Regions from separate parts of the Rhodobacter sp. P1_C2 genome, predicted to be linked through region 1. Evidence: riboswitches for the same ligand, from Rfam matches in the RefSeq annotation. Region 1 holds a riboswitch; each other region holds the start of a gene.

Evidence for each region. Region 1 has a riboswitch for cobalamin ahead of AC1DZT_RS00750 (aromatic ring-hydroxylating oxygenase subunit alpha). Riboswitches for the same ligand answer to the same signal wherever they lie in the genome.
Region 2: another riboswitch for cobalamin. It lies ahead of AC1DZT_RS21180 (DUF1636 family protein); the one in region 1 lies ahead of AC1DZT_RS00750 (aromatic ring-hydroxylating oxygenase subunit alpha).
Region 3: another riboswitch for cobalamin. It lies ahead of AC1DZT_RS21245 (CbtB domain-containing protein); the one in region 1 lies ahead of AC1DZT_RS00750 (aromatic ring-hydroxylating oxygenase subunit alpha).

The regions. Positions count from the first base shown of each region.
Region 1 covers NZ_JBFUAG010000001.1:150,754-154,608, forward strand. The annotation lists gene AC1DZT_RS00745 (FAD-binding oxidoreductase) at 1-470, opposite strand, end outside; gene AC1DZT_RS00750 (aromatic ring-hydroxylating oxygenase subunit alpha) at 474-1,712, opposite strand; cobalamin riboswitch at 1,808-2,005, opposite strand; gene AC1DZT_RS00755 (amidohydrolase) at 2,078-3,643, opposite strand; gene AC1DZT_RS00760 (oxidoreductase) at 3,647-3,855, opposite strand, start outside.
Region 2 covers NZ_JBFUAG010000015.1:52,257-56,111, forward strand. The annotation lists gene AC1DZT_RS21165 (cobyric acid synthase) at 1-400, opposite strand, end outside; gene AC1DZT_RS21170 (HAD family hydrolase) at 397-999, opposite strand; gene cobO (cob(I)yrinic acid a,c-diamide adenosyltransferase) at 996-1,640, opposite strand; cobalamin riboswitch at 1,678-1,886, shown strand; gene AC1DZT_RS21180 (DUF1636 family protein) at 1,968-2,318, shown strand; gene cobW (cobalamin biosynthesis protein CobW) at 2,320-3,348, shown strand; gene cobN (cobaltochelatase subunit CobN) at 3,350-3,855, shown strand, end outside.
Region 3 covers NZ_JBFUAG010000015.1:64,706-68,560, reverse strand. The annotation lists gene cobF (precorrin-6A synthase (deacetylating)) at 1-201, opposite strand, end outside; gene AC1DZT_RS21250 (CbtA family protein) at 198-950, opposite strand; gene AC1DZT_RS21245 (CbtB domain-containing protein) at 979-1,149, opposite strand; cobalamin riboswitch at 1,182-1,396, opposite strand; gene cobA (uroporphyrinogen-III C-methyltransferase) at 1,488-2,207, opposite strand; gene AC1DZT_RS21235 (cobyrinate a,c-diamide synthase) at 2,204-3,499, opposite strand; gene cobM (precorrin-4 C(11)-methyltransferase) at 3,496-3,855, opposite strand, start outside.

The DNA.
Region 1 (3,855 bases):
ATGTCCGGCATCTCGCCCGAATCCCAGGCCCAGGTCGTCATCGACATCATCGGCGTGATGCCCGACCCGGCCGAGATGAAGAGGTACTTCTTCGCCGGATGGCGATGGAAGCTGAAAATCCCCGCCGGACCAAAGGCGCGGATCTTCATCCCCGGCTTCAGATGGTCCAGCATCCAGCGCGTCCCGATCGAGGTGCTTTGCGCCTTCACCGTGATCGAAATCGACAGGGGCCGCGAGGGCGAGGAGGAGATCGTATAGGTCCGCTGCACATTGCCAGCGGGCCCTTTCTTGGGGTCCACTGGCAGATCCAGCGTGATGAACTGTCCCGGCTGATAGTCGAACCACGCGCCCGAAGGCGCGCGGAAGGTGAAGGACGCGGTGTCGTCATTCTCTGGCACGATCATCGCGCATTCCAGAAGCTCGGAATCGTTCCAGGGTTCGACGGACCAGTTCAGACGCGACTTGGCCATGATTTACTCCGCAGCCAGGGCAGGTTTCGGCGCCAGACGGTCGCCCATCACGCCACAATACCAATCGACGAACTGGATGACACCTTCTTCCTGAACGGCGGAATAGGGGCCGGGCTCGTAGGCGGGCGACAGGATGCCCTTCTGGTTTTCCTCGACCACGACGCGGTCTTCGTCATTGGTGTTGATCCAGACCTCGGTCAGGTTCTTCAGGTCGTAATCCACGCCTTCTTCCGCATCCTTGGGCACCAGCCAGAAAGTGGTGACCTGGGTCTCGGTGGCGGAGATCGGCAGCACCCGGAAGGTGATGGCGTGATCGGCCAGGAAGTGGTTCCAGGTGTTGGGATAGTGGAAGAACAACAGGCTGCCGGCGTCGTTGAAGGGCATCTTGCCCATTTTCTTCGACACGGCGGCCTTGGTGTCCATCGTGTAGCTTTCGGCGTTGTTCAGAAGCGGGATCCGCGCCAGGCGCCATTGCATGTCGGGATGGTTGACGAAGCGCGAGGGCAGACCCGCCGCCTCGCAGCGCGTCCAGTGGGCGAGGATGTCGGGCGAGGCCGAATCCGGCCCTTCCATCGCCGTCATCCGCGGATTGTCGGAATAGGTCCGGCAGAGCGAGGGGTGCGAGCCGCCGCAGTGATAGCACTCGCGGTTGTTTTCCAGCACCAGTTTCCAGTTGCCCTTTTCGACGATGGTCGAGGAATAGGCCACCTTGGCATCCTTCAGCCCCGAGGGCGCAAGGTAGGTCATCATCACCTTGGCCAGATCGGCGATCGGCGGCGGCACCTGGGCGAGGCAAATGAAGATCATCCCGCCCAGATCGACGCAATGCACCTTCTTCAGGCCATGGGCAGCGGGGTCGAAGCCTTCCTGCATGTCGCGGGCGTAAAGCAGTTTGCCGTCAAGGTCATAGGTCCATTGGTGATAGGGGCAGACCAGCTTCGGCGAGCTGCCGTTTTCCTTGGCGCAGAGCCGCTGGCCACGGTGGCGGCAGACGTTGTGAAAGGCGCGGACCATGCCGTCGTTGCCCCGGGTGATCACCACCGGATAGGCCCCGACCTGCAGCGTCGCAAAGGCGCCGGTCTTGGCCACTTCGGCAGAGGGCACGGCGAACAGCCATTCGCGGTAAAAGATCTGCTCCAGATCGGCCTCATAAACCCCCTCGTCGCAGTAAAGCGCGCGGGTCAGCGAGTAATTGGGGCGGCGCGCATCAAGTTCGGCGCGGATTTCGGCGGTCTTCAGCATGTTGCACCTATGTGGTCCGCGCCTCCCCGCGCGGAACGATTGTGGAAGTGGACCGACCGGCAACGCGTCCTCCCGCGTCGCCAATCGCCCCGGGGCGTGACGTCTGGTGCAAGGCTGGTTTCCGGGCTGCGGATCAGGACCTTGCAGTCCCGGCGCGACACCTTCCCGAAGCGAGCTTCAGTGGCCTCCCGTCACGCCGCTTTTTCCGTCACCGTTGCGGGGGCAGCGCCGGCTTTTCACCGGCTTCCCAATTCTCCACCGTCGCCGATGGCACCTTACCCGGCCTATAGAGCATGTCGCAAGCGGACCGGATAGATCATTTGCGACATGCCAAGGCGCGGCGGAGACGCGGGGCGCGGGCGCGCTCAAATTGCGGGCGGCCAGACCTGCTGGCCCCGGCTGATCACGCGCAGTATCCGGCAGGCCTGCGGGTCATGGGCGAGGGCGGCAGGGTCGCCCTCGACGAGAATCAGGTCGGCGGGGGCGCCGGGGGCCAGGTTTCGGCCTTCGGTATAGGCAGCCAGCGCCGCGCTCAGCGGTATGCGCTGGTCCAGCACGCCCGCGGACCAGGGCTGGCGCGACAGGGCGCAATGGAGAGCATGGAAGGGCGACAGGGGCGAGACCGGCCAATCGGTGCCGAAGACCAGCTTGACCCCCTGCGCCGCGATCGCCTTCCAGGCGAAGGTATCGCCCCAGCGCTCGGGCGACATGATGGAAATGGTCGGCTCCAGCGGCAGCCCGGCCAGCCCCGGCGGATGCACCGGCTGCATCGAGGCGGTGACACCCAGAGCCGCCAGCCGGGGCAGGTCGTCGGGGTGGATCATGTCGATATGTTCGATCTGGTGACGGATGCGGCTGCGATTGGTCCGGATCGCCGCCTCATAGCCATCCAGCGCCGCGCGCACCGCACCATCGCCCACCGCATGGGTGGCGATGCTGAGGCCAAGCGCATCAGCCTCGATGCAGTTGCGGGCAAATTCCTCGGGCGTGAAAAGCGGGGCAGAGCGGAAGCCGGGGCGGTCGGGGTAATCGTCGGTGCGAAAGGCGGTCCAGGTGTCGAAAACCCCGTCCATGAACATCTTGACCCGGCCGAAGCTGAGCCGTCCGACCGGCGCACGCCCGGCACAGGTCAGCAGCGCGCGACGGCGTTCGTCGCTTTGCCCCGGCACCAAAGTCATCGGCAGGCTGATGTCCAGCGGCAGACCCTCGTCCGCCATCTCGCTCAGCAGATCGGCAAGATAAAGGTTGCCGTCCATGTTGACGACCGAGGTGATGCCGTGGCGCAGGCATTCCGCGATGGCGCGCCTCAGCGTTTCCTTGTCGCGCGCCCGTTGCGCCTGGGTGACCGCCTCCGGTTCCAACCCCGACAGGGCCAGGCTTTCCCGCCCGCCCGAGGGCCCGAGGTTGCGCACCAGGTTCATCGCGGCAAACTCGCGCAGCTCGCCGGTGGCAAGCCCGTCGGGTCCCATCACCACCTCCGACCCCGGCCCGGCATCGGCCCCCGCGAGGATGCCGGCCAGCCGCAGGGCGGCGGTATTGGCCCAGGCGCAGTGAAAATCGGTCGCGGCGATGCAAAGCGGCTGGTCGGGCAGGATCGCATCCAATGCGTGACGGTCGGGGCGCTGGGCGCCGAGCAGGTCGTAGTTGGCGGCATAGGCACAGATCAGCTCGCCCGCCGGGGTGGCACTGGCCCGCGGCAGCAGGGCGGCCCGCAGCGCCTCGGCGTCGTGGATATGGGCGAGGTTGACCTGCTCCAGCGTCACGCCGCCAGGGAAGAGATGCAGGTGGCCGTCGCGGAAGGCGGGCAGGGCAAGGGTGCCCGCGCCCTCGGCAGGGGTGACGGCGGTGATCAGACCGTCCCGAAAGGTCAGATCATGGCTGCCCTCCTGCCCGAAGAAGCGCAGGCCGCGCAGGATATGTGGCTCTGACATGGCCTAATCCTCCAATCTGGTGACTTCGCGACGGAAGGGCATCGCGTCGCCGATGTCGGCCTCATCCAGCTCGCGGGCATAGCGGTGGCCGGCGAACGTGGCCCAGGCGATGGGCGCCGGCGCCGCCGCGTCGCCGATCACCTTGACGGAACGGATGCCGGCATCAGCCCAATCCGACTCGCGGGCCTTCAGTGCCAGATACAGCGCATCTT
Region 2 (3,855 bases), on a different contig from region 1:
CTGCGCCTTCGACGATCACCAGGTCATGCCGGGCGGCAAGGCGTTGAAAACTTTCCAGAACCGGGGCCATCAGGCTGGGCTTCAGCGCGGCATAGTCGCGCGCCTTGACGGTGGCGATGCGCTTGCCCTGCACGACGACCTGGCTGCCGACCTCGGATTCCGGTTTCAGAAGCACCGGGTTCATGTCGGTATGCGGCTCCAGCCCGCAAGCCAGCGCCTGCAGGGCCTGGGCACGGCCGATCTCGCCGCCATCCACCGTCACAGCGGCATTGTTCGACATGTTCTGCGGCTTGAAGGGTGCCACGGACAGCCCGCGCAACCTTGCGGCGCGGCAGAGGCCGGCTACGATCAGCGACTTGCCGACATTGGAGCCGGCACCTTGAATCATGAAGGCTGTCATGGGGTTACGCCCAGAACCTCGGGCAGGTGGTGCCGGGTTTCCTCGGTGAAGTGAAAGACCTGCCAGCCGCGGGCGCGGGCGGCCTCGATGTTCCTTGCGGCATCGTCGATCAACAGAATCTCCTCCGGCGCATGGCCGGACCAGGATTCGATCTCGGCAAAGAACCCGGCGTCGGGCTTCTTCACCCCCATCCGGCCCGAGGCGAAGATATGGCGGAAGTGCTGCGACAGAGCCAGGCCATGCCAGATGTGATCGGCGCGGTGGGTCTCGTTGTTGGTGGCGATGACGCCGGGCAGGGCGCAGGCCTGAAGCCAGCCCAGAACCTGCATGTCCAGATTGGCGTCCTTGGCGAGCCAATAGTCCAGCACCACGCGCGGGCTGTGCGGCACCTCGTATGCCGCGACGTAATCGGCCAGAAGCGCCATCAGGTCGAGCTTTCCGGTCAGAACCGGGACGAAATTGCGCTCGTTATAGACGAAATCGGTGAAATCCCGGGCCGAGACGCCGAGATCTTCCTCGAAAGTCCTTTGCCAGGCCTCGAAGCCATGGGCATAGCCGCGGTTCAGCACGCCGTCGAAATCCCAGGCGACCAGTTTCAAAACTCAACCCCCGGCTGGGCCTTGATGCCGGAGCGGAAGGGGTGCTTGACCAGGGTCATCTCGGTGACCAGATCGGCGGCCTCGATCAGCGCGTCCGAGGCGCCGCGGCCGGTCAGGCAGACATGGGTCAGGGGCGGTTTCTCGGCCTTCAGAAAGGCCACGACCTCATCGACGTTGATGTAATCGTAACGCATCGCGATGATGATCTCGTCCAGCAGGACAAAGCGGATGTCGGGGTCACGGATCAGATCCTTGGCCTTGGCCCAGCCGGCCTGGGCTGCGGCAATGTCGCGGGCGCGGTCCTGGGTTTCCCAGGTAAAGCCTTCACCCATCGCATGAAACTCGCAAAGATCGGCGAAGTTTTCGGTGAGCAAGCGCCGCTCGCCGGTATCCCAGGCGCCCTTGATGAACTGGACCACGGCGCAGGGCATCTCATGCGCGACACAGCGCAGGATCATCCCGAAACCGGAGGAGGATTTGCCCTTGCCCGTGCCGGTATGAACGATGATCAGCCCGTGATCGCCGGCCTTGCCCGCCATGATCTTGTCGCGCGCGGCCTTCTTCTTGGCCATCTTGGCATTGTGGCGCGCATCCGGATTGACGGTATTTTCAGGCGAGGTGTCGGTTTCAACAGATGACATGGCGGCTCGTGTCCTTGACGTTATGCGCCCATCCTGCCAGAGGTACGGCGGTGCTGGTGCCCGTTTTGAGACTGATACTCTTACGACAGGCGAAAAGGGAATGCGACAGGTGAAAACCTGGGAAGCAGCCGCCCCCGCGACCGTGACCGGAGAGGTCGTCCAAGCCACTGGGAAACCGGGAAGGCGGGCGACCGGGGGAAACCCAGCTCCGCAAGCCGGGAGACCTGCCAGCACCTGAGACTTTGACGGACGGGGTGTGCCGTGGCGAGTTGGGGGTTTTCCCCCTTTTCGCGGCATTGCCCCCAGAGATTGCCCCGTGGGAGGAAGATGACCGCGCGACTGCATATCTGCATGACCTGCAAGGCCGGGCTGGCCGAGGAGGGCCCCTGCATGGGCGCCCGGCTTTGGGCTGCCATCGCCGCCCTGCCGGTTCCCGAAGGGGTTCAGGTCCTGCCGGTCGACTGTCTTTCGGCCTGCAACACCGGCGCTTCGGTCGCCCTGTCCAAACCCGGCGCCTGGGGCTATGTCTATGGCCGGATGTCGGAGGAGAACGCCGCCGATATTCTCGCCGGGGCCGCCGCCTATGCGCGCACCTCGGATGGTCTGGTGCCCTGGCGCGAACGTCCGGTGATCTTCCGCAAACAATCCATCGCCCGCATTCCCCCTATGGAGGTCTGACATGACCGATCTTGCAAAAATTCCCGTCACGGTGATCACAGGCTTCCTTGGCGCGGGGAAAACCACGCTGATCCGGCACCTTATGGCCAATCCGCAAGGCAAGCGCCTGGCCGTTCTGGTCAATGAATTCGGCACCGTGGGTGTCGATGGCGATATCCTGCGCTCTTGCGCCGACGAGAATTGCCCGACCGAGAATATCGTCGAGCTGGCCAATGGCTGCATCTGCTGCACCGTCGCGGACGAGTTCATCCCGACGATCGAGGCTTTGCTGGCCCTGCCCAAGCGCCCCGATCATATCCTGATCGAAACCTCGGGCCTGGCTTTGCCCAAGCCCTTGCTCAAGGCCTTTGACTGGCCGGGCATCCGCAGCCTGATCACCGTCGATGGCGTGATCACCCTGGCCGATGCCGAGGCGGTGGCCGCAGGCCATTTCGCGGGCGAGCTGACCCCGGCGCAGATCGCCGCGGGCGAACATGACACGCCTTTGGGCGAGGTATTCGAGGATCAGATCGCCTGCGCCGATATCGTGCTTCTGACCAAGGCCGATCTGGCCGGTGAGGCTGGTGTCGCCGCCGCCCGCGAGGTCGTCACCGCCGAGGCCGCCGAAAAGGGCCGCAAGCTGCCGATCCTGACGATGAGCGAAGGGGTGATCGACCCGCGGGTGATCCTTGGCCTCAACGCCGCAGCCGAGGACGACCTCGCCGGCCGGCCCAGCCACCACGACGGCGAGGACGGCCACGAACATGACGATTTCAACTCGATCGTCGTCGAACTTGCCGAGGTCGCCTCGGTCGAGGATCTGACCGCCGCAATCCTGAAACTGGCGCGCGACCAGAAGATCCTGCGCGTCAAGGGCTATGTCGCGGTCAAGGGCAAGCCGATGCGCCTCTTGGTACAGGCCGTGGGCGAGCGGATCCGCACGCAATACGACCGGCTCTGGGGCACCACGCCGCGCAGCTCGCATCTGGTGGTGATCGCCGAACAGGGCGACATCGACGAAGCCGCCATCCGCGCGGTTCTGGGGGCCTGAGATGCACGTCGTCTTCCGCGAGAGTCACGGGCTGGAGGAGACGGCCACGCCGTTCGATCCGGGTCAGGACCCTGCGGATCTGATCGTGCTGTCCTTCTCGGACAGTGATCTGGGCGCCTTTGCCGCCGGCTGGGGCCGTGCGATGGGCAAATTGCCCCAACTGCGCCTGTGCAATCTGGTGGCTTTGCGGCATCCGGTCTCGGTCGACACCTATATCGAGCGGACGGCTGCGGGCGCCAAGGCCATTCTGGTGCGGCTGATCGGGGGCGAGGCCTATTGGGCCTATGGCCTGGCCTCTTTGGGGGATCTCGCGCGGCGCAAGGGGATTGCCCTGGCCGTCCTGCCCGCCGATGGCCGCGAGGATGCACGGCTGGACGAGATTTCGACCCTGCCAGTCTCGACCCTGCGGCGGTTGCAGGCGCTCTGCGATGCGGGCGGCGCCGTGGCGGCCCAGGCGGCGCTGGCGCAGCTGTCGCTGGCAGCGGGGCTTTATGCCGGGCCGGTCCT
Region 3 (3,855 bases), on a different contig from region 1:
CAGGTCGAACTCGACGATCTGCACCGCGGGGTTGGTCACCACCTCGGCGCAGATCGCGCGGCGCAGCTCGGCCAGATCGGCCTTGCTGTCGCCTTTTCTCGGGATCATCACCAGATCGACCGCGTTCAGCGCCTTGACCGCCTGAAGCGTCAGATGGTCAGGGTTGCCGGTGCCGATGCCGATCAGGGTCAGATGTTTCACTTGGCCGGCTCCTGATGCCAGAACTTCACGGTCAGGCTGCCGAGCACCGCCCAGGTCACCAGACCCACCGCCAGCGAGCGCGCGGCGAAGGACGAGGCAAGCTCGGGCGGCACGACGCCGCCGAAGCCTTCCAGCTCCGGTGCGCCCCAGACATGCGGGGCGACCAGCACCACGAGTCCAAGGGCCTTTTGCCAGACCGCCGCGCCATAGGCCATGAACCAGAGGCCGATGATGGTGCAGACCGCGGTTGCGGCCCACCAGATCTGGCGCGCGTCCAGATCGGCGGCGGGCGTGCCAGGCAGCTCCGGTTCCAGCCCGAGCGCGGGCATCAGCTGGAAGGCCAGAAAGCCCGCAAGACCCCAAAGCAGGCCCTGAACCGGGCCGATCGTCAGGCCCAGACCCTCGGCAATCTGGATGCCGGCGATCAGAAGCAGCCCATAGCCGCAATAGGTCAGCACGGTGAACAGCACCGTCAACAGGTGCCGCTGGGTCGGAGAGGTCTCTTCCCCTGCCCCATGCGCGTGGCCATGGTCATGGTCAGCCGGTTCTGCGGTGGCATCGGTGGCGGGCATTTCCATGCCCGGCATCGCGTGGTCATGTGAAGCTTCGGCCGCAGCGCCTTGAAAATGAACGAGTTCGCCAGATTCATACCGCTCGGCCAAAAGGATTTTCGGCTCGACCAAAAGAAATTGCAGCAGGGCGCACAGCAACCCCGCCGCAAAGCCAGCGAACAACGCGCTGGACAGCATATGTTTCATCTTGGGAAGTTGGCCTGCCTCAGTGGCAGGGGAACCCGGTCGAGTGGCGCGCGTCATGGGCGGCGTCGTGCAGGGTCTGGCTATGGGCAAAGCCCGCCGCGAACACCAGCGTCGCACCGATCAGCGCCACGAAAACCGACTGCAGCAGGGTCGAGGAACGTGCGGCGGTGGTGGTTTGGGTCAACATCATCTTCATCTCCTGTGCCGTCACACCCGACGGCCTTGTTTCAACCACGCAGGGCCGGTCTCCTGACTCGCGGGTCACAGCAGCCTTCCGCCTTCCCAACGGTTGCCCGTCAGTGGCATCTGGAGGCCGCTCGCCGCATACAGTCGCGGGGGCGGTTGCGGTTTGGGATGCCCCTTCGGGTCCATCCGTCCGCATTCCCGTTTCAGTCCCCACACTTTGTGCATGGGACACCTTGCCCCTTCATTTGGCAGGGAATCTGCCTCGGGGTCAAGCGCCGAAAGCGGCAGATCCGGCGCTTGCGCGACATCTTCGGGTAGGGCCGCGCCCAACTTCGGTAGGGGTCAGATCCCCTCCATCAAGGGGCCGATCAGGATCAGCGCCGGGCCATCGCTCGCCTCGGCCAGGGCGGCGCCCAGCGTCGCCACCGTCGCCCGGCTGAGCCTTTGTTCCGGGGTCGAGACGCTTTCGGCCAGAAGTGCCGGCGTCTCTCCCGGCAGGCCGGCTGCGATCAGCTTTGAAGAGAGCGCCGCAAAGGTCCGTTTTCCCATGAAAATCACCGTCGTCGCCTGCGGGTCGGCCAAGGCTGCGATGTTCAGATCCGCCGGCAGCCCGCCCGAGACATCGTGCCCGGTCACGAACTGCACCCGCCGCGCCGTCAGCCTGCGCGTCAGCGGTATTCCCGCCGCCGCCGCCGCCGCCGAGGCGGAGGTGACGCCCGGCACGATCTCGAATCCGACGCCCGCCGCGCGGCAGGCCTCGATCTCCTCCTCCAGCCGGCCAAACAGCCCGCTATCGCCCGATTTCAGCCGCACCACCTTTTGCCCCGACAGCGCGTAATCGACCAGCAGGCGGCTGACCTGATCCTGTTTCGGCGACACCCGCCCTGCCCGTTTTCCGACCGCCACCAGATCGACCCCGGCCTTGGCATGGGCGAGGATCGGGCCCGACGAAAGGTCATCGAACAGCACCGCATCCGCGCCCTCGATCCGCTTCAGCGCCCTGACGGTCAGAAGCTCGGGGTCGCCCGGGCCGGAAGAGACGAAAGACACGAAACCGCTCATGATGCCCCGGCAATCAGATGGAAATAGGACCCCGACACCCGGCCGCGCCAAGACCCGGCCTCGGCCACCTCCGCCCCTTCGGCGTCCTGAACCTTGGCCAAAGGCGCGTCGGGCTGGGCGAGGATGGTGGAGTAGTGGAATTCATGCCCGCGCAGCCGTGCCCCGGCACCCTGCCCCGGCATCGGCGCGAGCAAAGTCGCCAGGCGATAACCCAGATGCATTCGCCGCTTTTCAAAACTGGTGACAAGGCCGAGCAACCCGGCCATCCGGTGCCGCTGACCCGCTTTGTCGATCAGCGCCTCGCCCAGCACCATATAGCCGCCGCATTCGCCATGGATGCGGCCCGCAAAGCCCAGCAACCCGGCGCGAAACCGCTCCGCTTGGGCCAAGGTCGCGCCATGCAGTTCGGGATAGCCCCCCGGCAGCCAGCAGACATCGGCCTCAGGCGGGGCCTCGTCAGCGAGGGGGGAGAAGGGCAGAACCTCGGCCCCGGCTCGGCGCCAACCATCGACAAGATGCGGATAGATAAAGGAAAACGCCTCATCCCGCGCCAAGGCAATCCGCTGCCCCGGCGGCGTCAGGCGCAGGGGGGCGGAAGCCTCCGGCATCACGCCTGCCGCCGCCAGAACCGCCGCCAGATCGACATGCGCCGCCACCAGTTTGGCCGCCTCGTCCAGCAGATGATCCAGCTCCGGCAGCTCCTCGGCCTGGACCAGCCCCAGATGCCGCTCCGGCAGTTCGACCGAGGCCAGACGCGGCAAGGCCCCCAGAACGCGAATGCCCGCCGCCTCGATCCCGGCGCGGAGCAGTTTCTCATGCCGTGGCGAGGCGACCTTGTTCAGCACCACCCCTGCCAGCCGCAAGCCCGGCCGATAGGCCAAAAGCCCCAGCGCCACCGCCCCCGCCGTCTGCGCCTGACCGGAAGCGTCGATCACCAGAACCACCGGCCAATCGAGGTGCAAGGCCAGATCGGCACTCGCCCCCCGCCCCCATTCGCCCGGCAAGGCCACGCCGTCATGCAGCCCCATCGAGCCTTCGGCAATCACCAGATCGGCACCCGCGCCCTTGCCGAGCAGCCCCGCCACCATCGGCGCCGTCATGGCCCAGGAATCAAGGTTGAAGGACTCGCGCCCCGTCGCCGCCCGGTGAAAGGCCGGGTCGATGTAATCCGGCCCGGATTTGAAACATTGCACCTTCAGCCCACGCGCCGTGAAGGCCCGCGCGAGGCCCAGCGTCAGCAAGGTCTTGCCGCTGCCCGAAGCCGGGGCCGAGATGATCACCCCGCCGGTCATTCCGGAAACCGGGGCGCAGTGCCGCGCGGGCGATAGCGGCGGTCGTAGTCGTCGGCATAGAGGCGACTTTCGTCAAAACCCTCTGCCGCCAAGGCCTTGCCGACCAGAATGAGGGCGGTGCGGTCGATCTCCGGCCCGACATCGGCCTCGATGCTCGACAAGTTCCCCCGCACGATCCGCTGGTCCGGCCAGGTCGCGCGCCAGACCACCGCCACCGGGCAATCGCCGCCATAGTACGGTGTAAGCTCCGCCACAACCTGCCCCAGGGCATGGACCGAAAGGTGAATGGCCAGCGTCGCCCCCGTCGCGGCAAAGGCGGCCAAGGTCTCACCCTCCGGCATCGCCGAAGCCCGGCC